Regions from separate parts of the Microbacterium sp. PRF11 genome, predicted to be linked through region 2. Evidence: predicted binding sites of a transcription regulator. Region 2 holds the regulator's gene; the other holds the start of a gene.

Region 1 (11,566 bases), on a different contig from region 2:
GGCGGTTGGGGATCGACGAGGTCATCTCGAAAGCGGCGAGATGACCGACGATCGCCCCCAGGAGCCGCCGGTTCAGGCCGAACATCGACATGGCGTTGTGGGAGGCGAGGGTGACCGCGGGCACGTCGTCCACGTACGCCCCGTAGGCATCGGACAGGCCGGCGGATCGCACCGCGCGAGCGAACATCTCGGCGTGCACCCGCTCGGGGCGACCGCCGCCGTACTCGTCGGACTGGATCTCGACGAGCGCCGCCTTGGGCCGGCCGCTCAGGCGCGGGATCGCCCAGGAATGCGGGTCCGCCTCGCGCAGCGTGTAGATCGTGCGGTGCACGAGGAACTCGTGGGCCTGCTCGAGCGAGGCGCGGCGGGCGAGATGGCGCGACAGACTCGGACCCGCGTCGGCGCCGGTGAGGGCGAAGAGGGCGCGGGCCACGGCATCCATCGTCGGTGCCGGCAGCTGCGGGACCGGAACGCTCCGGCGCAGCGCCGCCTCGAAGGCGTTCTCGATCACGCGTCGCGTGGCGATCAGGGCGGGGTCCCATTCGAGCTCCGCGCGGAAGGCGGGGACCGATCCGTACGAGGAGGCGTACAGGCAGAAGAGGGCGAGCTGGAGGTCGTCGTCGTGCTCGACGTCGACGGATGCCGAGACGGCTTCGTCGGCGAGGGCGGTGTGTCCCGTGCCCACGCCGTCGACGAGATGCTGCATCACCGCCGCGCTGACCGGTCCGCGCGGGTGGAAGGGCGGGAAGTCCTCGACGTCGAGGCGCTCCGCGGTGGGCAGGGGGGAGGACACGGTCGGGGGCACGAGAGCACTGTGAGGGTGGGGTGGGCGTCCCCTCCAGACCCTTGACAAGCCGCGAGGCGTTCCGCACGGGAGCGGTCCCGTGCGGAACGCTCCCGTGCGGGTGAGGGGGTTACTGCTCGATGGGCTGGGGCGTGCTCTCGTGCGCCTCGATCACGCCGTCGCCGTCGTCGGTGGAGACCGCGATGCGACGCGGCTTCGCCTTCTCGCTCACCGGGATCGTCACGCTCAGCACACCGTTGCGGTACGACGCGCTGATGCGCTCGGTGTCGATGCCCTGACCGAGGTTGAGCTGGCGGACGAAGGATGCCGTCTCGCGCTCGCGCGTGATCCACTTGACGCCCTCGCCCGAGCCGAGGGTGCGCTCGGCCCGGATGGTGAGCAGCTGGCCGTCGACGTCGATGTCGACCGACCCGGGGTCGACGCCGGGAAGATCGGCGGCCAGGACGTAGTGGTCCCCGTCGCGGTAGAGGTCCATCGGCATCCGTCGCGGACCGCCGCCGCGGCGGGCGTCGAGGAGGGTCGACGCGAGGCGGTCGAGGTCGCGGAAGGGGTCGTAGGTGGCCATGGTCGTTCTCCTTGTCGATCGGTCCGGACGTGGCATCCGGAGAGTTCTGAAGTTGAGTCAACTTCGCTCAACTGGTAGCAGATTAGCACTCGCGGGTGTCGAGTGCCAAGACTCGGGCGCGTGATTGTCGCGCCCCCGACGACCCGCCGCAACCCCCGTGTCGAACCCCTCGGACGGAACGTTTCGTAGCCCGCACGCGCCACTCCGGCCCCCTGACCTTCTTCCCGGCGCGGTGAGGAGAGACATGTACTTCCATCGTCAAGAGCTGCAGCACTCCGCCACCCCCGAGAAGCCGGATGCCGTCTACGCCCGCAAGCTCCAGGAGGTGCTCGGCGGGCAGTACGGCGAGATCACCGTCGCCCTGCAGTACCAATTCCAGGCCTGGAACATGCACATCCCCGGCAAGTACCGCGACCTCGTCTTCGGTATCGGCGCCGAGGAGATGGGGCACGTCGAGATGCTCGCCATCATGATCGCGCAGCTGCTCGAGAAGGCGCCGCTCGGGATCACCGAGGAGGCGGTGCAGAGCGACCCCACCGTCGCGGCCGTGATCGGCGGCACCGACATCCAGCACGGCATCGTCGCCGGCGCCGGCGCGCGTCCCGTCGACTCGATGGGCAACCCCTGGCAGGGCAGTTTCATCACCGCCAGCGGCAACCTGCTCGCCGACTTCACCGCGAACGCCAACGCCGAGATGCAGGGCCGCGTGCAGGTCGCCCGGCTCTACCACCAGACCGACGACCACGGCGTGAAGGACCTTCTGGCCTTCCTGCTCGCCCGCGACACGATGCACCAGAACCAGTGGGCGGCCGCAGCCGCCGAATTGCAGGCCGAGGGGCTGGAGAAGCTCCCCGTGCCCAGCAACTTCCCCCTCGACAAGGAGGACCGCGACGTGTCGTACCAGTACATCAACTTCAGCGACGGGAAGCAGGCCGGCGACGGCACCTGGGCCTCCGGTCCGACCCCCGACGGCAAGGGCGAGTTCACGTACGTGCCCGAGCCGCCCGCGGGCGTCCCCATGCCCCCGCCCACGCACCCCGACGCGCGGTTCTACGGCACGACCGAGCTGCCGAACACGGTCGAGAAGCTCGCCGGTCGCGCGCAGGACGCGCTGCACAAGGAATGAGCGGGGTGGATGCCGCGGTGCCGGGGCCCTCGCGGACGTCGGCACCGCGGAGCGGGGCGAGCTTCCCCGCGATGCGAGCGGCGAAGGTGCCCCGCTCGATCGTCGCGGGGCCCTACGGCCACCCGTTCCACCCGGTTGCGGTGACCATCCCGATCGGCGCGTGGTCGTCGAGCCTCGTCTTCGACCTGCTCGGCCTCGCCGCAGACGACCCGCGCGCGTTCGCCACGGGATCGCGCTGGCTCATCGGGATCGGCCTCGGCGGGGCCGTCGGCGCGGCCGTGCTGGGTCTGCTCGACTACTCGCGCATCCCGCGGGGCACGCCCGCCCGGCGCACGGCCCTGGCGCACCTCGTGCTGAACGTCACCGCGATGGGGCTGTTCTCGGTCGGTCTCATCGTGCGGATGCTCGATCTGGGCCGCGTGCCGATCGTGGCCTTCGGGCTCAGCGCCGTCGCCGCCGCGGGACTCAGCATCTCGGGATGGCTGGGCGGCAAGCTCGCCTACCGCTGGGGCGTCCGCGTCGCCGACGAAAACACGCAGCGCGAGGGATTCGAAGCGGCCGCGTGAGTCCACGGATCCCGGGTGCGGTGGCATCCGGGTTCCGGGGTTCGCGGGTCACGTGCGCCGGCTCGGGTTGCGGGCGTGCGGTCCGGGTGCGGGGTTGTGCGCCGGTTCGGGTCGTGGTTGTGGTCGTAGTCTCCTGGGTGGCGTCGGGGCCGGTGCCGCAAGGGCTCAGCGCGGGGCCCGCAGTGGGAAGCGCGACCAGCCGCCGCTCACCGCGCCCGGGTCGTGCCGGGGGTGCAGCACCGCACCCATGGAGCGGTCGGCGGGTCGCCGACGCAGGCCCAGGGTGAGCTGCAGGACGCGGATGAAGCGGTCGTACACGCGCGGCAGCAAGAACTGCAGCGGGCGGGTGACGAACTGCGCCGCGCCGACGCCGACCTCGTGGCGCGGTCCGCGGGTCACGCGGACGATCGCCCGCGCGACGCGGTCCGCGGATACCACCGGGGGCAGCGGGAACGGCCGCCGCCCGGTGACGTTCGCCGCGCGATGGTAGATCGGGGTGTCGATGCTCGCCGGGAGCACGATCTTGATCCGGATGCCGCGGTGCGCGAGCATCTCCTGCCGCAACGACCGTGCGAACCCCAGGAGTCCGTGCTTCGCGGCGACGTACGACGAGACGTAGGGGCCGGACACCTGCGAGAAGAGGGATCCGACGAACACGAGGGTGCCGCCGCCCCGAGCGCGGAAGTGGGGGATGACCGCCCGCGCCGCGCGCATCTGCCCGAGCAGGTTCGTCTCGATCACGCGGTCCCGAACGGCATCCGGGGTGTCCTCGACCGAGCCGTACGCGAACACGGATGCCGATGCCACCCACACGTCGATCCGCCCGAATCGCGCGACGGCGGCGTCGGCTGCGCGCTCGGGGCCGTCGGGGAGGGCGAGGTCGATGGAGAGGGTGTGGACCTCCGCGCCCCGAGCGCGGCACTCGTCCGCCGCGGACGCGAGGGCGATCTCGTCGCGGGCCACCAGGACCAGGCGCATCCCCTTCTTCGCGAAGCGCAGGGCAGTCGCCCGTCCGATGCCCCGCGACCCTCCGGTGACGACGACGACCTGGCGCATGCGGTTCCTCTCGGGTGGGGACGGGTTGGTCGGACGCTAAGCGGGCGCGGCGTGCGTTCCGCAGGGGGTTGACGCGGCGGGTGGGGGTGCGGGTGCGGGTCGGACGCTGCGGGGGCGTGCGTGTGAGGCGTTTGCGCGTGACGTGCGGCGGTGGGCAGTGCGGGTGCGGTGGGTGTGATGGCGGGGTGTGAATGCAGGCCGCGTTTGCGGTTGTGGTGCGAGGGCGGTGGATGTGGGTGGCGTCTCGTCGGTGGGGTGGTGCTCGTTCGTCGGGGCCGCCGGGCTTCGCGGGCAATCAGGGTGACCGACAGGCGTTTTCGCGGTGGGGCGGCGTGAGGTGAGTGGCGTCGGAGCGGTGTTCGGTGACGGGGCCTCCGAAGGTGAGGTCGGCAGATGGGTGTTCGTCGGTGGATGGGGCGTTGTCGGTGCGGTGTCTGCTCTGGGTGGTGACCGGGAACGGCTCCTCCCCAAGGGTCGAAACACGCGATCTGTCCACAGAAAGCCCCGGTCAGCGGTCCAATGTCGGAGGTGGGGGCTAGCATGCCTGCATGAGCTTCTCGATACCTTCACCTCCACCACCTGACGGGTCCGACCCGCTTGCGGTCGTGCTGGGCGAGGTGCTGGAAGCGGATGCCGCCCTCGCGGCCGCCGAAGCCCGAAAGACTCGAGCGTTGGCCCGGGCGGGGCGTCTGGCGCTGGATGTCATGGCCGGGCAGCGGGCGTCGTCTCGGGCGGCGGATATGGCGCTGCGGGAGGTGGCGTCGGAGATCGCGGCCGCGGGGTGTTTGTCGGATCGGTCGGTGCAGGCGCAGATCGCGAAGGCGTTGACGCTCGTCGACCGGTTCCCGGCGACCGTCGACGCGTGGGAGGCGGGAGCGTTGTCGCGGGCGCATGTGCAGGCGATCGTGGATGCCGGCACCCCGGTGCCGCTCGACAAGCGCGGGGAGTTCGATGTTCTCGCCGTCACCACCGCGGAGGGCTTGAGTCCCGGACGGCTGCGGGCACGGTTGGCGACTCTGGCGGAGCGGTTGCAGCCGACCACGATCACGGAACGGCACCAGCGGGGCCGTGAGGAACGATGCGTGCGGGTGGTGCGGGGCGAGAACGGCATGTCGGATCTCATCGCGACGCTGCCGACGGTGTTGGCCGTGGGGATCTATGACCGGTTGACGCAGCAGTCGCGGGCGCTGATCGATGCGCGCGATGAGCCCGGTTCGCCGGTCTCGGCGTGCGCCGATGGCACATCGTCATCAGGTTTGGGTCAGCCGATCGTCAGCGGCGCCGCGTTCGGGATCGACCGTGTCGGCGACGATTCCGACGAACGGCCGGAACGGGAAATGATTGGCGCCACCGACGTGCTGAAGCACGACGCAACCGTCGTAGGCGCTGTCGCTGTCGCTGTTGCTGTCGCCGTCGCAGGCGCAGCCCCCGGCGCAGCGGCAGCCGATCGTCGCAGTACCGACCAGGTGCGCGCCGACATCCTCGCCGACCTGCTCCTCACCGCCGCCCCCGACGCCGACCCCACCCGCACCGACGACGGCCCCGGCACCCTCGGCGCCATCCGCGCCCGGGTTCAGGTCGTCGTCCCGGCGCTGTCCGTTCAGGATCCGGGTCGGGAGAACATCGACCCCGCCGAACTCGTCGGTCACGGCCCCATCGATATCGACACAGCCCGGCGATTGGCTGAAGCGACGAGGGTGCCGTGGGATCGGGTGCTCACGAACCCTGTCACCGGCGCGGTCTTGTGCACCGACACGTATCAGCGGACCGCCGCGATCGACCGGTACCTCCGCGCCCGCGACCGGCACTGCCGGTGGCCAGGTTGCACGGCCCCGGCGGTGCGGTGCGAGGTCGACCACAACCTCGATCACGCCCTCGGCGGCAAAACCCACGTGTGCAACCTCTGCCACTTCTGCCAGAGACACCACACCCAGAAGCAATTCACCCGATGGCAGGTCCGGCAGCTACCCGGCGGGGTCATCGAGTTCACCTCACCCACCGGACGCATCTACACCGACCACCCCCTCCCGTACTCACCCGCCGTCCGCTTCGTCGGTGACGATTCCCCTCCGTCCGGGATCCCCGGACGACAACCCGCACCCTTCTGAAAGCCGCCCGTCCTCCACCGGTCACCCCATCCGGAGGGAGCCGTCCGACCGTCGGGCCCAGGGGCGGCCCACCCGCCGCCGGCCGGGTCGTGGCGCGCCGTCGGCGGAGGGCGAGCCCCGCGGCCCCGTCCCCGGTTTGGAGTTACCGAGCCCGCCGTCTCCGAGCCGCCGCCTCCCGAGCCGCCGCCCCCTGCGCCGCCGACGGCGTCCCGCGCTGCCGCCGCCGACCCGTCCCGCGCCGACGTCGCCTCCGGTGCCGACGCCGCCGAGCCGCTCCCTCCCGAGCCGCCTCCCCACCCGCGGGCAGTACCGCGCCTCGTGCCCGTCCGCAACCCCGTGGTCGAGCGCCACCGACCGCGCCGAGGGTGGCGCCCATGACAGGACCACAGCTCGGGCGCCCACGCGACGGCATCCGCGAAGTCGCCGACGGGGTGATGATGATCACGCGAGCCGTCACCAACAGCTACCTGGTCACCACCGACGACGGCATCCTGCTCATCGACGCCGGGTTGCCCCGCAGCTGGTCACTGCTCACCCACGCGCTCACCGCATTGCGGGCAACCCCCGGCGACCTGGTGTCGGTCTTGCTCACCCACGGACACTTCGACCACGTCGGCACCCTCGACCGCCTGCAGCGAGAGCATCACGTCCCCATCCACGTCCATCCGGCCGATGCGCCGCTCGTGCGGCATCCGTATCGCTACGACCGCGAGTCGTCGCGCGGGCTGTATCCGCTTGCGCATCCGGGCGGCATCCCGAACCTGGCGCGCATGACCTTCGCCGGCGCGCTCGGCGTGCGGGGCGTGGAGGCGCACGGCGACCTGCTGGCCGGTGAACCGACGCTGGGTGGTCTGCTCCCGGTGGCGACCCCCGGTCACACCTACTGCCACCTCGCCTTCCATCTGGCCGATCGCGACCTCGTCTTCAGCGGCGACGCGCTCGTGACCTTCGACCCCTATACGGGACGACCTGGGCCGCAGATCGTGGCGCGTGCGGCCACCGCCGACAGCCGGGCGGCGATGACCGCTCTGGCCGGTCTCGCCGCCACCCGGGCCACCACGGTCCTCCCCGGTCACGGCGACGTCTGGGGCCACGGCATCCATCGCGCCGTCGCGGAGGCCGTCGCGACGGGCCCGCACTGACCGAACACCCACCCTTCGACACCCAGACGAGGACCGACGCATGAGAGCGATGACGTACCGCGGACCGTACAAGGTCCGCGTCGAGGAGAAGCCCGACCCCCGCATCGAGCACCCGAATGACGCGATCGTCCGCGTCGAGCGGGCCGCGATCTGCGGCTCCGACCTGCACCTGTATCACGGCATGATCCCCGACACCCGGATCGGCCACACGTTCGGCCACGAGTTCATCGGTCGTGTGGTCGAGGTGGGCTCCTCGGTGCAGAACCTGACGGTCGGGGACCGGGTGATGGTGCCGTTCAACATCTCGTGCGGCACGTGCTTCTTCTGCGCGCGGGGACTGCTCAGCAACTGCCACAACGTCAACGCCAACGCCACCGCGCTCGGAGGGATCTACGGCTACTCGCACACCGCGGGCGGGTACGACGGCGGTCAGGCCGAGATGGTCCGCGTTCCCTTCGCCGACGTCGGTCCGCGCGTCATCCCCGAGTGGCTCCACGACGAGGACGCCCTGCTGCTGACCCACGCGTTCTCCACGGGATACTTCGGCGCGCAGCTCGGAGACATCGTCGAGGGCGACACCGTCGTGGTGTTCGGGGCGGGACCGGTGGGACTCGCCGCCGCGCGCTCGTCGTGGCTGATGGGCGCCGGCCGCGTCATCGTCGTCGACCAGCTGCCGGAACGTCTCGAAAAGGCGAGCACCTTCGCCTTCGCCGAGACGCTGGACTACCGGGAGCATCGCGATGTCGTCGTCGAACTGAAGAGGCAGACCGACCACATCGGCGCCGACGTCGTCATCGACGCGGTCGGCGCCGAAGCCGACGGGCACTTCCTGCAGCACCTCACCGGCGCGAAGCTCAAACTGCAAGCCGGTTCCCCGGTGGCGCTGAACTGGGCGATCGACGCCGTGCGCAAAGGCGGGACCGTCTCGGTGATGGGGGCCTACGGTCCGCTGTTCAGCGCGGTGAAGTTCGGCGACGCGATGAACAAGGGACTGACGATCCACACCAATCAGGCGCCCGTCGCCCGCCAGTGGCCGCGACTGCTCGAGCACATCCAGGCCGGACGCATCTCCCCGCGGGAGATGATCACGCACCGCATCCCCCTCGGGCACATCGCCGAGGGGTACCACATGGTCTCCGCCAAGATCGACGGCTGCATCAAGGCCGTCATCCTTCCCCCGACCGCCTGAGAGGACCTCGATCATGGCCTACATCGCCGACAAGCCCACCCCGCCGCCGACGGCGGAGGAACTGCGCGCGCGCATCCCGGGTTGGGGTGCCGACCTCGATCCGACGGATCGTCCCTCGGTCCCGAAGGAGCAGCCGCAGGACCTCAACGCGCACTGGACGTTCCCCGAGGAGCAGCCCGTCCCTGACGGCGGCCGGGAGCGCTCGATCGAGCACGGCCGCCTGACACCCGTGTTCGGCACGGCTCAACCCCTGCACGGCGTCTCGGGAGCCATCCGCCGCTACGCCTACTCCCGCTTCAGCGAGGCGCGAGCCGCGCACTGGCTGCTGCTGCTCGCCGGCGACCGCGTCGAGGCCGCCGGAGCGCACCTGCGATCGTTGGCGACGAGCCGACCCGACAACCCGATCACCGAGACGGGTATCGTCGCCGAGCGCCGCTGGGCGCCCCTCGCCGGACGCCGAGGACGCGTCGATGTGCGCCACCAGTGGATCGACCCGCTGCTGGTGGCGGGACCGTGGATCCTCGCCGCGGTCGGCGTCATCGCGGTGGGCCGTCGCCTGCTCCGTCGGTGAGGTCGCCGCGGCGTCGAACGTCGCGGCCCTTCGCGCTCCCGTCCAGAGCCGCGCGCGGTAGCGTCGTCGGGTGATGGATGCCGCGGCGGAGCCGCCTCGCGCCCGTGCCCCTCGTGGACGCGCGGGCGCCGTCGGGGCGCTGTGGGCGTCGACCCATCCGGGTCCCACCGTGGTCGTCACCGTCCTCTCCCTCGCACTGGGTATCGCCGCGGGCGTCGAGTCGGTGCGCCTCGCCCTGCTCGTGGTGGCCGTGTTCGCCGGACAGGTGTCGGTGGGACTGTCCAACGACGTCATCGACGGAGCGAGGGACGCCGCCGTGGGTCGCGCCGACAAGCCCGTCGCCGAGGGAGCGGTCTCGCTCGATGCGGCCCTCGCCGTGGCGGTGGGGGCCGTCGTCGCCGCGCTTGCGTTGTCGGCACCGCTCGGCCCGGGCCTTCTCGCCGTCCACGCGATCGCCCTGGCCTCGGCGTGGGCATACAACGCCGGTGCGAAGGCGACCCCGTTCTCGATCGTCCCGTTCCTGCTGAGTTTCGGCCTCTTCCCGTCCTTCGCGACCCTCTCCACCGCTGCGCCGACGCTCGCGGCCCCCTGGGCGACGACGGCGGGGGCGGCCCTCGGAGCCGCTGTGCACCTGACGAACGTCGTCCGCGATCTCGAGGATGACCGACGCACCGGTATCCGCGGACTGCCGCACCGGCTGGGCGCCCGCGCCTCGGTCCTGCTCGCCGCCGCCGGCATCGTGGCGGGGGCCGTCGCCGTGTTGCTCGGGCCGGACCGGGGAGTGGGGGCGCTCGACGTCCTCTTCTTCGCGGCGGTGGTGGTCGTGGCGCTGGTGACGGCGATCCTCGCGCTGCTCCGCCCGCCCGGTCGTACGGTCTTCCGGCTCACGATGCTCGCGGCGCTTCTCCTGGCCGCGCAACTGGTGGTGGCCTGAGCTCCGCTCGCGCGACGGAGGTCAGGTCCGGGCCGCGGCCCGATCGAACCGCATCGCGTACGCCCGCGCGAACGCCGCCCCGCCGGCGCCGCGCAGCCCGGCCCGCAGGACCCCGGAGCGCACCGCGTGCGTCGCTCCGCCGGCTGCTCGCCCGAGCACCGTGTTGAGTGCCGCGAGTCGCGCCGCGTGCCGCGCGGACGCGAGCCGATCGCGTTCCCAGCGTGCGAGTCCCGTCACCTCCCCGGACCGCACCCAGGCTCCGAGCAGCGGTGAGAGGGTCAGCGCGTCCAGCAGTCCCAGGTTCATGCCCTGACCGCCGATCGGACTCACCTCGTGCGCGGCGTCGCCGACGACGACCACCCGCCCGCGTCGCAGGGCGGGCGCCACGGCGCGCCGGACGCGGAAGGTGCTCGCCCCCGCGATGTCGACACTGATGCCCGCCCTCGCGGCGACGGCGCCGCCCAGGAAGGCATCGGCATCCGGAATCTCGTCGCGCCCGGCCCAGGCGACGAGCCGCCGCCGACCCCCGGGGAGGGGGAACGACTCCACGACCCCGCCCCGCTCGAGGTGCACGCGGGCGACCGGCCCACCGGGAGCGAGCACGTCGGCCATGACGTACCGGTCGGGGTAGTGGTGCGTGCGGACGGCACCGGACCGATACACGAGGTCCCGTCCGGCCCACCCGGATGCCACGACCACGACCCCCGCGCGGATCTCGCCGCCGTCGTCGAGCCGCGCCCGCACGCCCGAGGCGTCCTCGCGCAGCCCGGTCACGGTCACGCCCCGCCGCACCGGAGGGGCGAGGCCGGACAGCACCGCGATCGTGTCGGATTGCGGCAGCGCCGCGACATAGGGATGCCGCGCCCGCAGACGATCGAACCGGATCTCGGCGAGCACCCGACCGTCGGCCCGCGCCTCGCCTCGCGCGATGCGCACGGCCCGCTCCCGGATCCCGTCGGTCGCCCCGGAACCCTCGAGCAGCGTCAGGGCGGGGGAGTGGATGCCGATCGCCCGCGTCCCCGCGCCGGGGTCGACGCGTCGCTCGACGATCTCGACGTGGATCCCGCGCCTGCGCAGGTCGGCGCCCAGCGCGAGTCCGACGGGGCCCGCACCGACGACGAGCACCTCAGGCATCGGCACGCCCTCGCGCGACCGCGAGCAGCCGGAAGGGGGCGGGCGTCTCGACCCGCCAGGGGGTGCCGAGGGCGGCGGCCAGCTCGGGGGCCCGATAGCTGCGCCGGATCGAGCGCAACCCGTCGACCCGCAGGAACGTCCCGGCCGACAGCGGCGCGATGCCCACGGCGTACAGCCCGTAGGCGAGACGACCGCGCGCGATGTCGGCGTGCAGCACCGCCCCGCGCGACAGTGCGAGCGAGTCGTCGGCGAAGGACGAGAGCGCCGCAGCGTCGAGGTGGTGCAGGACGTGGTTGGACAGCACGAGGTCGAACCGCTCACCCGCGGCCAGCAATTCACCCGAACCCTGCGCGGTGAAGCGGATGCCGTC
Region 2 (11,566 bases):
GATGCGACCGTCGACGGCGCTCAGCAGCAGCACCATCTTGGGGTGGATGCCGCTGGCGCGCAGCTGCGTGAAGAGGCGGTGGTGCAGCGCGTGGCCGACCGTCGTGAGGCGGTGGGCGAGGGCGCGGGGGTCGTGAGGAGAAGGGGTGTTCATGGGGTGTCCTTTCGTGGGCGGGAGCTCCGCCGATGCATGTCGGATGACAATGAATGTACTGTGACATGCATTCCCGATGCTTGTCAAGAGACATGTAAAATTCCCGGCGTGAGCACCGACCCCGCCGACGAGATCGCCGCAGCGCTCGGACGACTGCGCGGACGGCGCCCCCGCCCGCCCTTCCCGCCCGAGCCGCACCACCACCCGCACGGCGGGCGCGGCGCCCCCTGGGGTCGCGGCGCCCCGCCGTGGGCCGACCCCGCCCACGGACGCTTCGGCGGACCCGCGCGGCTGCGCATGCTCGACGCGCTCGTCGCGGCATCCGGATCGCTGTCGGTGAGCGAGATCGCCGAGGCGGTCGGCGTCGACCAGCCGCGCGCCTCGCGCCTCGTGCAGCAGGCGGCGCAGATGGGGCTGGTCGCGCGCGAGCCCGATCCCGACGACGCCCGCCGCACGCGCGTGCGCCTCACCGCCGAGGGCGAGGGGCTCGTCTCCGGCTTCCGGGGTCGGCGGCGGGATGCCGTGCGCTCCGCGCTCGAGGGTTTCACCGACGCCGAGCGCGCCGAGTTCGCGCGCCTGCTCGCGAAGTTCGCCGACGCCTGGCCGCGGGACTGAGTCCGCGTCATCCGCTCGACCGGGTCAGCGGATGACGGCGGTCTTCGTCCGCACCGGCAGCATCAGCAACAGGCCCGCCGCGAGGATCAGCACGATGCCCAGGATGCCGAGACGGGTGTCGCCCGTTAGTCCGACGAACAGCGCGAACAGGCCCGGGGCGAGGAATGACACCGCGCGCCCCGTCGTGGCGTAGAGGCCGAAGATCTCGCCCTCGCGCCCCTCCGGGGCCACGCGCGCGAGGAACGACCGGCTCGCCGACTGCACCGGACCGACGAAGGCGCACAGGCCGAGCCCCACGATCCAGAAGCCGATCTGCGCGGTTCCGACGAAGAGCATCGTGGTCCCGAGCACGATGAGGCTCGCGAGCGAGACGACGATGACGTTCTTCGGGCCGAAGCGGTCGTCGAAGCGGCCCGCGACGAAGGTGCTGAGACCCGCGACGACGTTCGCGACCACGGCGAAGTACAGCACCTCCGTCGAGCTGAAGCCGAAGACCTGCGCCGCGATGATCGCACCGAAGGTGAAGACGCCCGCGAGACCGTCGCGGAAGACCGCACTCGCCACGAGGAACAGCAGCACCTGCCGGCTGTCGCGCCACAGCGAGCGCAGCGTCCGCCACAGCACCACGTACGACCCCAGGAAACCCACCCGCACCTGACGGCGCTGCGCCGGGATCTCGGGCACGCGCAGCAGCACCGGGATCGCGAAGACCGCGAACCACACGGCCGAGGCCAGCACGGCGAGGCGGATGTTGAGTCCGCCCTCCTTCGTCACCCCGAGCAGGCCCCCGGCCGTCGGGTCGCCGAAACCCTGGATGAACAGGGCGAGCAGCAGGAGGAGGAGGACGATGCCGCCGACATACCCCATGCCCCACCCGAAGCCGGAGACGCGGCCGATGTTCTCGCGCGTGGAGACCTGGGCGAGCATCGCGTAATAGTTGACGCTGGCGAACTCGAAGAACACGTTGCCGACGGCGAGGAGCGTCGCGCCGAGCACGAGATAGCCGGGCGTCCCCTCGACGAACACCATCGCGGCCATCGCGAGCACCACGAGACCGGTGTTGATGCCGAGCCAGAGCTTGCGTCGCCCTGTGCCGTCGGAGCGCTGCCCCAGGACGGGCGCGACGAGCGCCACCACGATGCCCGCGATCATCAGGGCGACGCCCACGAAACTGGCGTTCTCGGCGAGGGCGCGCACGAGAGCGGGATTCGCGTCGTCGTCGCCCGCGGCGGCGACGATCGCCGGGTCGACGAACAGCGTGCTCGACAGGTAGGTGCTGAACACGAACGTCGTCACGACCGCGTTGAACGCGGCCGAGCCCCAGTCCCACAGCGCCCAGGCGAGCACGGGGCGCCGATTCGAGACGGCGGTGTCAGCGGTGCCGGGGGGAGGCGTGGGGGTCACGGTAGAGCCCTTCGGTGAACACCCGGGTCGGCCGGGTCGCGACGGCGCCGTCGTCGGCGCGTCGAGTTCAGGCTAGACCCCGGCCCGCGCCGGAGCGCGGAGGAGACTACCGTGGAGTCATGGCATCCGAAACCCCCGTCGAGTCCGCTGAGACGGACACCGCTCCCGAGAAGCTCACCTTCGCCGACCTGGGACTGGATGCCGCTGTGCTCAAGGCCCTGAAGGACGTGGGCTACGAGACCCCGTCGGCCATCCAGGCCGCGACCATCCCCGTCCTGCTGCAGGGGCGCGACGTGGTCGGCCTCGCCCAGACCGGAACCGGCAAGACCGCGGCCTTCGCGTTGCCGGTGCTGTCGCAGATGGAGACCGGCTCCAAGAACCCGCAAGCCCTCGTGCTGGCGCCCACCCGCGAGCTCGCGCTGCAGGTGTGCGAGGCGTTCGAGAAGTATGCGGCGCACATCAAGGGCGTCTCGGTGCTGCCCGTCTACGGCGGTCAGGGCTACGGCCAGCAGCTGTCGGCCCTGCGCCGCGGCGTCGACGTGATCGTCGGCACGCCCGGGCGCATCATGGACCACCTCGACAAGGGCACGCTCGACCTGAGCGAGCTGAAGTTCCTCGTGCTCGATGAGGCCGACGAGATGCTCAAGATGGGCTTCGCCGAAGACGTCGAGACGATCCTCGCCGACACCCCCTCGACCAAGCAGGTCGCGCTGTTCTCGGCGACCATGCCGGCGCAGATCCGCCGCATCTCGGCGCAGTACCTCAACGACCCCGAAGAGATCACGGTCAAGACCAAGACCACGACCTCGGCGAACATCACGCAGCGCTACCTGGTCGTGTCGTACCAGCAGAAGATCGACGCGCTCACGCGCATCCTCGAGGTCGAGAACTTCGAGGGCATGATCGTCTTCACCCGCACCAAGAACGAGACCGAGACGGTCGCCGAGAAGCTGCGCGCCCGCGGCTACACCGCCGCCGCGATCAACGGCGACATCGCCCAGGTGCAGCGCGAGCGCACGGTGAACCAGCTGAAGTCGGGCAAGCTCGACATCCTCGTCGCCACCGACGTCGCCGCGCGCGGCCTCGACGTCGAGCGCATCAGCCACGTCGTCAACTACGACCTGCCGATCGACACCGAGTCGTACGTGCACCGCATCGGCCGCACGGGCCGGGCGGGTCGCACGGGCGACGCCATCAGCTTCGTCACGCCGCGCGAGCGCCGCATGCTCACCGCGATCGAGAAGGCCACGCGCCAGCCGCTGACCGAGATGTCGCTGCCGAGCGTCGACGACGTCAACGCCACGCGCCTGACCCGCTTCGACGACGCGATCACCGCGGCACTCGAGGACACCGCCGCGATCGCGACGTTCCGTGACGTCGTCGCCCACTACGTCCAGCACCACGACGTGCCCGAGGCCGATGTGGCCGCGGCGCTCGCCGTGGTCGCGCAGGGCGACACCCCGCTGCTGATCGAGGAGGAGACGCTCCAGCAGCCGCGCTTCGACCGGGATCGCGACCGCGACCGCCCCGCCCGCGACGGTGGGGACCGTGGTGACCGCCGCAGCGCCGGTGGCCGCTTCGCGACGTACCGCATCGCGGTCGGCCGTCGTCAGCGCGTCGAACCGCGCCAGATCGTCGGCGCCCTCGCGAACGAGGGGGGCTTGCGCCGGAACGACTTCGGCGCGATCCAGATCCGCCAGGACTTCTCGCTCGTCGAGCTGCCCGCCGACCTGTCGAACGACACGATCAACCGCCTCGCCGACACGCGGATCTCCGGCCAGCTGATCGACCTGCGCCTCGACCAAGGCGGACGCTCGGCCAAGCGCAGCGACCGTCCTCAGCGGCGTTCGTTCGACCGCGACCGCGACCGCGACTGAGCCCGCGACCGAGGCCGCGACTCGGCGGCCGCGTCGGAAGCGCTGTCGCGTGAGTCGGCGATCCCGGCCGTCGCGCCGGGTTCATGGGCGCGCGTTGGGCTGATCCCGGTCGTGGCGCCGGGTTCGTGGGCGCGCGTGGCTGATTCCGGGCGTGGCGCCGAGGTCCGTGTTCGGGCGCCGCGGTGGTCCGGACCGCGGCGCCGGGGTTCCGGCATCCGTTCGACGCCCCCGTGCCCCGCTGAGGGTGCGGGGGCGTCGTGCGTGGTGGCGTCGGCTGCGTCTGCGACGAGCCGTGTCCCACTTTCGGCTGCCTGGGGCGTGCTGGGGCCGCCCTTTCTGGGACGTGCTCTGCGCAATTCTTGGACATGGTCTGCGCGAATCGGGATATGGTCTGCACAGACGGGGCATGGGAGCCCGGCTGCGGGTTGCCCGGCGGAGCCATGTCCCACTTCGTGCGGCTGAAGCCGTGCCAGACAGCACATTCCGGGACATGGCCTGCACGAATCGGGACATCGACGCCGGGAACCCGTGCCCCACACGTACGCGACGCCGAGCACACAGCGAGCGGGCGACACGGCATCCGGAAGTTGAGCCGATTCATATCAAGTCGCCTTGACCTACCGGGAGGGCCGCGATAACCTTGAGTCATCGCGGCTCAACCCGCGCAAGACTTTCACCAGAACCCCGAGTGCGGCAACGGCCGTGCTCACAAGCAAGGAGACACATATGCCCCGTGCAGTGGGAATCGACCTCGGTACGACCAACTCCGTCGTGAGCGTGCTCGAGGGTGGCGAGCCCAAGGTCATCGCCAACGCCGAGGGTTTCCGCACGACCCCCTCGGTCGTCGCCTACACGAAGGACGGCGAGGTGCTCGTCGGCGAGACCGCCAAGCGCCAGGCCGTCACCAACGTCGACCGCACGATCTCCAGCGTGAAGCGCCACATGGGCACCACGTGGAGCTTCGACGTCGACGGCAAGAAGTGGACGCCGCAGGAGATCTCGGCCCGCATCCTTCAGAAGCTCAAGCGCGACGCAGAGGAGTACCTCGGTGACAGCGTGACGGATGCCGTCATCACGGTCCCCGCGTACTTCAACGACGCCGAGCGTCAGGCCACCAAGGAGGCCGGCGAGATCGCGGGCCTGAACGTGCTGCGCATCATCAACGAGCCCACCGCCGCGGCCCTCGCGTACGGCCTCGACAAGGGCAAGGAAGACGAGCTCATCCTCGTCTTCGACCTCGGTGGTGGAACGTTCGACGTCTCGCTGCTCGAGGTGGGCAAGGACGACGACTTCTCGACCATCCAGGTGCGCGCCACCTCCGGTGACAACCGCCTCGGTGGAGACGACTGGGACCAGCGCGTCGTCGACTACCTCATCAAGCAGTTCAAGGACACCACCGGTGTCGACGTCTCCGGCGACAAGATCGCCCTGCAGCGTCTGAAGGAAGCGGCCGAGCAGGCCAAGAAGGAGCTGTCGAGCTCGACCTCGACGTCCATCAACCTGCCCTACCTGTCGCTCACCGACTCGGGCCCCGTCTCGCTCAGCGAGACCCTCACCCGGGCGAAGTTCGAGGACCTCACCAAGGACCTCCTCGACCGCACCCGCAAGCCCTTCTCCGACGTCATCCGCGAGGCCGGCGTCAAGGTCGACGACATCGCCCACGTGGTGCTCGTCGGCGGCTCGACCCGCATGCCCGCGGTCGCCGAGCTCGTCAAGAAGGAGACGGGCAAGGATGCCAACAAGGGTGTGAACCCCGACGAGGTCGTGGCCGTGGGCGCAGCCCTCCAGGCCGGTGTCCTCAAGGGCGAGCGCAAGGACGTCCTGCTCATCGACGTCACCCCCCTGAGCCTCGGCATCGAGACCAAGGGCGGCATCATGACCAAGCTCATCGAGCGCAACACGGCCATCCCGACCAAGCGCAGCGAGACCTTCACCACCGCCGACGACAACCAGCCGTCGGTCGCGATCCAGGTCTTCCAGGGTGAGCGCGAGTTCACGCGCGACAACAAGCCGCTCGGCACCTTCGAGCTCACCGGCATCGCCCCGGCCCCCCGTGGCATCCCGCAGGTGGAGGTCACCTTCGACATCGACGCGAACGGCATCGTGCACGTCTCGGCGAAGGACAAGGGCACCGGCAAGGAGCAGTCGATGACCATCACGGGCGGCTCGTCGCTGCCCAAGGAGGACATCGAGCGCATGGTCCGCGAGGCCGAGGAGAACGCGGCCGAAGACAAGAAGCGCCGCGAGTCCGCCGAGACCCGCAACCAGGCCGAGACCCTCTCGTACTCGATCGAGAAGCTGATCAAGGAGAACGAGGACAAGCTCCCCGCCGAGGTCAAGACCGAGGTCCAGGGCGACGTCGACGCGCTCAAGACGGCTCTCGCCGGCGACGACGACGACGCGGTCAAGACCGCGTTCGACAAGCTGAACGCCAGCCAGGGCAAGCTCGGCGAGGCCATCTACGCCTCGTCGCAGGCCGCCGGCGAGCCCGCCGACCCGAACGTGGGTCAGCCGGGCAACGGCGAGACGCCGAACCCCGAGGAAGACGTCATCGACGCCGAGGTCGTCGACGACGAGAACCCCGACGAGAAGAAGTAAGCAGAGAACATGGCACACAAGGACGACGAACAGCCCACGGGCTCGGGCGCCGGTCCTGACGAGACGGGGCCGGAGGAGAACACCTCCGGCCCCGCGCCGTCGGGCGAGCAGCCGGATGCCGAGGGCCTGACCATCGACGACATCCTCGGCGCGGAGCAGACGCCCGAGGCCGCAGCCGAAGACGCCGGCTCCGACCGCGAGGCCTCGCTGCTGATCGACCTCAAGCGCCTGCAGGCCGAGTACGCCAATTACCGCCGACGCACCGAGGAGCAGCGCGAGCGCGAGATCGAGCGCGCCAAGGGCGAGGCCGTGAAGGGCCTGCTGCCCGTCATGGATGACCTCGACCGCGCCGCCAAGCACGGCGACCTCGTCGAGGGCAGCCCCCTCGCCGCGATCGGCGACAAGGTGCGGGCCGTGGCCGAACGCCTCGGCGTGGTGTCGTACGGCACCGTCGGCGACGTGTTCGACCCGCAGCAGCACGAGGCGATCTTCCAGGCCCCGACCCCCGGCGCGACCGAGTCGACGATCCTCGAGGTCGTCGAGGTCGGTTACCGCCTCGGTTCGGTCGAACTGCGACCGGCCAAGGTCGTCGTCGCGGTGCCGGCCTAAGAGGAGGACGCATGGCGAGTCAGGACTGGTTCGACAAGGACTTCTACAAGGTCCTCGGTGTCGACAAGAGCGTCAGCGCTGCCGATCTGAAGAAGACGTACCGCAAGCTCGCGCGCCAGTACCACCCCGACTCGAACCCGGGCGACGCGAAGGCCGAGGCGAAGTTCAAAGAGATCAGCGAGGCCTACTCGGTGCTGAACGACCCCGATCAGCGCGAGGAGTACGACCAGATCCGGGCCATGGGCTCGGGCGCGCGCTTCTCGGCTCCCGGGGCCGGGGGCGGTGGCGGTTTCGACGACGTCTTCAGCCGCTTCGGGCAGCAGCGCGGCGGCGGTCAGGCGCCGGGCGGCTTCGAGGATTTCTTCTCGATGTTCGACCAGCAGGGCGGCGGCGGCTTCGGTTCCGGCCGGTTCGGTCAGACCACCGGAGGGTTCCGCGGCTTCGGCGGTCCGCAGAAGGGCGCCGACGTCACGGCCCGCACGACGATCGACTTCGTCACCGCGGCGAAGGGCGAGACCATCACCCTGCAGGGTGAGGACAACGTCCCGTTCAAGGTGAAGATCCCCGCCGGTGTCTCGGACGGGCAGAAGATCCGACTGCGCGGACGTGGTCGCAAGTCACCCGATGGCGGCGAGAGCGGCGACATCGTCGTGACCGTCGCGGTGCGCCCGCACCCGGTGTTCTCGCGCGACGGTCTCAACCTGCGCGTCACCGTGCCGGTCACCTTCACCGAGGCGGCCCTCGGCGCCACGATCGAGGTCCCCACGCTCGGCGGAGACCCCGTGCGGCTGCGGGTGGCCCCGGGAACCCCGTCCGGCCGCGTCCTGCGCGTCAAGGGGCGTGGCATTCAGACCTCCAAGGGCACCGGCGACCTGCTCGCCGAGGTCCAGGTGGCGGTGCCCGCGCACCTCGACGACGCCGCCCGCGAGGCCCTCGAGCGCTTCCAGGCGCTCGAACCGAAAGAGAACCCCCGCGCCGACTTGATGTCGAAGGCGCGGTAATCGCACGCGCGTCGCCGCGGTTCTCGGCACCCTGTACGACAGGATGCCGAGAACCCGGCGCCGCACCCGGCACGACGAGAGAGGTGAAGACGTGTCCGAGAGAGAGATCGACGAAGACGCCCCCATCTTCGCCATCGCCGCGGCCGCCGAGCTGTCGAACATGCACCCGCAGACGCTCCGGCAATACGACCGGCTCGGTCTCGTCGTGCCCGCGCGCACGCAGGGCGGGTCCCGCCGCTACTCCAGTCGGCACGTGCAGCAGCTCCGCGAGGTCGCCCGGCTGTCCGGTGAGGGCATGAGCCTGCCGGCGATCGCCCGTCTGCTCGCCCTCGAGGAGCGTGTGCACGAACTCGCCCGCCGGGTGAACGACCTCGAACGTCAGCTGACGATCGAGCGGCAGTCCCGCCCCGGGGCCCGCGTCTTCGCGGCCGGGGCGACCGGATCGGTCGTCACGCTCCGCCACGGGGCCCGCGTCCGCCGCGCCACCGACGTCGTGCTGTGGCGCCCGCGCGACATACACGGCGACTGAGCGGGCTCGCCGGAGCTTTCTCTGCCGGGTCAGGCCGGGTCGAGCCGCAGGACCGTCGGCGATTCGCCGAGCTTCAGGTCGTCGACCACGCGGACCGTGCGGGCGACGGCATCCACCGACGAGATCACCGTGCCGAAACGCTGCCGGTCCGAGCACACCGCGGTCACGGTGACGAAGTGCGAACCGGTGTCCCACGTGTAGGTGGCGAAGGGCGGCGTCTTCGGATCGTCGGGGAGCGGCATGGCCAGCTTCTCGCCGGTGCCGAGGTGCGGATTGCGAAACGACTCGGTGTCGTCGTACTCCATCGGCATCATCGCCCGGGCCGTGCGCACCTGCGGCGTGGCCTCCTGCAGCTGCGCCATCACGACGAGCAACTCGGGGTCGCTCTTCCACACCCACACCAGCACGCGGCCCGCCGCTCGACGCATGAGCAGGGGCGCCGCCTGGCTGAGGATCCACGCGAAGGCGCCGCCGCCAGGCTTCGGGGTGACGCCGGCGGCCTGGTTCGCCTGGCTCAGCAGCATGCCGATCGCGGCCTTGCGGTGGCGACGGCCACGGAATCCGAGGGAGCCCGTCACGGGCACCCAGAGGTCGGCGGGGGCGTCGGCCTGCAGTCGGGACATGCGCTCAGCCTACGATCCGCCCCCTGGGAGAGGGATGCCGATCCCGGGCGTTCGCGACGGGAGAACGCTCGCGGGGCCCGGCACGCACGCGGTGAGGACGAGGCCCGCCCCCGTGGTCCAGGCTCCGGTGAAACGGCGGGGCTCGTTCGGGCCCGCGGTGAGCACGAAGGCGTCGAAGCGCCGGGTGGCGACATCCGGGATCACCGACACCTCGTCGAAGTCGAGCCACCGGCGCGTCAGGGGGTACCAGGCCTTGTAGACCGCTTCCTTCGCGCTGAAGAGCAGACGGTCGCCCGGGGCGTCGAGGTCGGAGAAGCGGCGGAGCTCCTCGGGGCGGGCGATCAGCTGCCGCACGCCGTCCGGAAGCGGCTCGTCCGGTTCGGCGTCGATGCCGATGCTCGACAGGCGCGATCGATCGACGACAGCCGCCGCACGGTAGCCGGCGCAGTGCGTCATGCTGCCGGCGACGCCGGCGGGCCAGATCGGCGCGCCGCCCGGGCCGGGGAGGAGCGGAGCCGGGCGACGACCGAGTCGCGCCAGCGCACGGCGAGCGCATCCCCGCACGGCGGCGAACTCGTCGCGCCGCGTCGCCACGGCATCCGCCACGACCGCCGCTTCCTCGGGGAACAGGATGCCTCCGCGGCTCTCGCCGAGGTCTTCGGCGACCTGCACCCCCGCCGGGACGATCGCCTCGATCACCCGCGAGACGCCGCGGCCTGCGCGTCGCGGAGGCTGCGCGGGCGCAGATCGGTCCAATTCGCCTCGACGAAGGCGAGGCAGTCGCCCCGCGGGGCTCCGTCCGGGCCGCCGTGGGCGATCGTCCACCCCTCCGGCACGGGAGCGAAGACCGGCCACAGCGAATGCTGCTCCTCGGCGTTGATCAGGACGAGGAAGCGGGCGGTCTCGTCGTCGAAGGGGTTATGCGACATGGGTGTCTCCTGACTCTCCGGGGTGGGGTGCGTGTGATGGGCGGGTACGTCGCCGCCCGACGGGCACGACGAGGGGGCGTCCCGAGACGGGATCGGCGACGACGCGCGCGGTCAGCCCGAAGACGGTCTCGAGCAGGCGCTCGGTGATCACGTGCTCCGGCGCGCCCTGCGCGGCGATGCGCCCCTCGTGGACGACGACGAGCTCGTCGGCGTAGCGGATCGCGAGGTTGAGATCGTGGATCACCATGACGACGGTCCGGCCGAGGTCGACGCAGAGGTGGTCGACGAGGTCGAGCACCTCCACCGAGTGGGCGATGTCGAGGTACGTGGTCGGTTCGTCCAGGAGCAGGATCCGGGTGTCCTGGGCGAGGCTCAACGCGATCCACGCGCGCTGCCGTTGACCGCCCGAGAGGGTCTGCACGTCGCGATCGGCGAGGTCGTCGAGACCGGTGAGCCGGAGGGCCGCCTCCACGGACGCCGCGTCGGCGGTGCTCCACTGGCGGAGCAACGACTGGTGCGGATGCCGGCCCCGGGCCACCAGCTCGCGCACCGACATCCCCTCGGGGGCGGTGGGGGCCTGCGGCAGGAAGGCCAAGGCCCTCGCGAGCTCGCGAGCCCGCAGCGTGGACAGGGGGCGACCGTCGATCGTGACGGAACCCTCGTCCGGACTCAGCAGGCGGGCGAGAGTCCGCAGCAGTGTCGACTTGCCGCTGCCGTTCGGGCCGATGACGGCGGTGACCGCGCCCGGGCGCACCGTGAGGTCGACGCCCCCGAGGATCCGGCGACCCCCGTAGCCGACGCGCAGGCCGGATGCCGTCAAGGGGTGGGCAGCGTGATCGGTCATGCCGGGCTCCTCAGTCGTCGCAGCATCAGGGAGATCAGGATCGGGCCGCCCACGATCGCGGTGAGCAGGCCCACCGAGACCGCGCCCGAGAAGAGGGTGCGCGCGGTGAGGTCGGCGGCGAGGACGAGGAGAGCCCCGCAGGCCGCCGTGCACCCGAGCGGAGCGCGCGCTTCTCGGGTGAGGGAGCGCGCGATCTGCGGTGCGGAGAGCGCGACGAAGCCGAGCGGCCCGGCCGCGGCGACGGCGGCGGACGCGGAGAGCACCGACGCGGCCACCAGCACCGCGCGCGTGCGCCCGACGGGTACGCCGACGCCGTGCGCGACGTCGTCGCCCAGGTGCAGCGCCGCCCTCGATCGAGACGAGGCCGCACCGACGAGCGCCGTG

The links. The regulator HspR, encoded in region 2, represses chaperone genes until heat shock. The targets are predictions, from matches to a motif close to AAGTTGAGTCNNNNNGACTCAACTT.
Region 1: a site for HspR is predicted at 1,420-1,444, ahead of Q9R20_RS10520 (Hsp20/alpha crystallin family protein). Genes of this name have one in related genera too.

The regions. Positions count from the first base shown of each region.
Region 1 covers NZ_JAUZUP010000003.1:355,109-366,674, forward strand. The annotation lists gene Q9R20_RS10515 (iron-containing redox enzyme family protein) at 1-706, opposite strand, end outside; gene Q9R20_RS10520 (Hsp20/alpha crystallin family protein) at 915-1,370, opposite strand; gene Q9R20_RS10525 (manganese catalase family protein) at 1,615-2,496, shown strand; gene Q9R20_RS10530 (DUF2231 domain-containing protein) at 2,583-3,062, shown strand; gene Q9R20_RS10535 (SDR family NAD(P)-dependent oxidoreductase) at 3,228-4,118, opposite strand; gene Q9R20_RS10540 (DUF222 domain-containing protein) at 4,667-6,226, shown strand; gene Q9R20_RS10545 (MBL fold metallo-hydrolase) at 6,601-7,368, shown strand; gene Q9R20_RS10550 (zinc-dependent alcohol dehydrogenase) at 7,409-8,557, shown strand; gene Q9R20_RS10555 (hypothetical protein) at 8,571-9,128, shown strand; gene Q9R20_RS10560 (UbiA family prenyltransferase) at 9,202-10,062, shown strand; gene Q9R20_RS10565 (NAD(P)/FAD-dependent oxidoreductase) at 10,084-11,196, opposite strand; gene Q9R20_RS10570 (methyltransferase domain-containing protein) at 11,189-11,566, opposite strand, start outside.
Region 2 covers NZ_JAUZUP010000001.1:1,036,946-1,048,511, reverse strand. The annotation lists gene Q9R20_RS04940 (hypothetical protein) at 1-153, opposite strand, end outside; gene Q9R20_RS04935 (MarR family winged helix-turn-helix transcriptional regulator) at 262-768, shown strand; gene Q9R20_RS04930 (MFS transporter) at 793-2,172, opposite strand; gene Q9R20_RS04925 (DEAD/DEAH box helicase) at 2,292-4,049, shown strand; gene dnaK (molecular chaperone DnaK) at 4,776-6,647, shown strand; gene Q9R20_RS04915 (nucleotide exchange factor GrpE) at 6,657-7,256, shown strand; gene Q9R20_RS04910 (DnaJ C-terminal domain-containing protein) at 7,268-8,257, shown strand; gene Q9R20_RS04905 (heat shock protein transcriptional repressor HspR) at 8,349-8,786, shown strand; gene Q9R20_RS04900 (hypothetical protein) at 8,816-9,409, opposite strand; gene Q9R20_RS04895 (4'-phosphopantetheinyl transferase superfamily protein) at 9,419-10,108, opposite strand; gene Q9R20_RS04890 (MbtH family protein) at 10,105-10,338, opposite strand; gene Q9R20_RS04885 (ABC transporter ATP-binding protein) at 10,328-11,182, opposite strand; gene Q9R20_RS04880 (iron chelate uptake ABC transporter family permease subunit) at 11,179-11,566, opposite strand, start outside.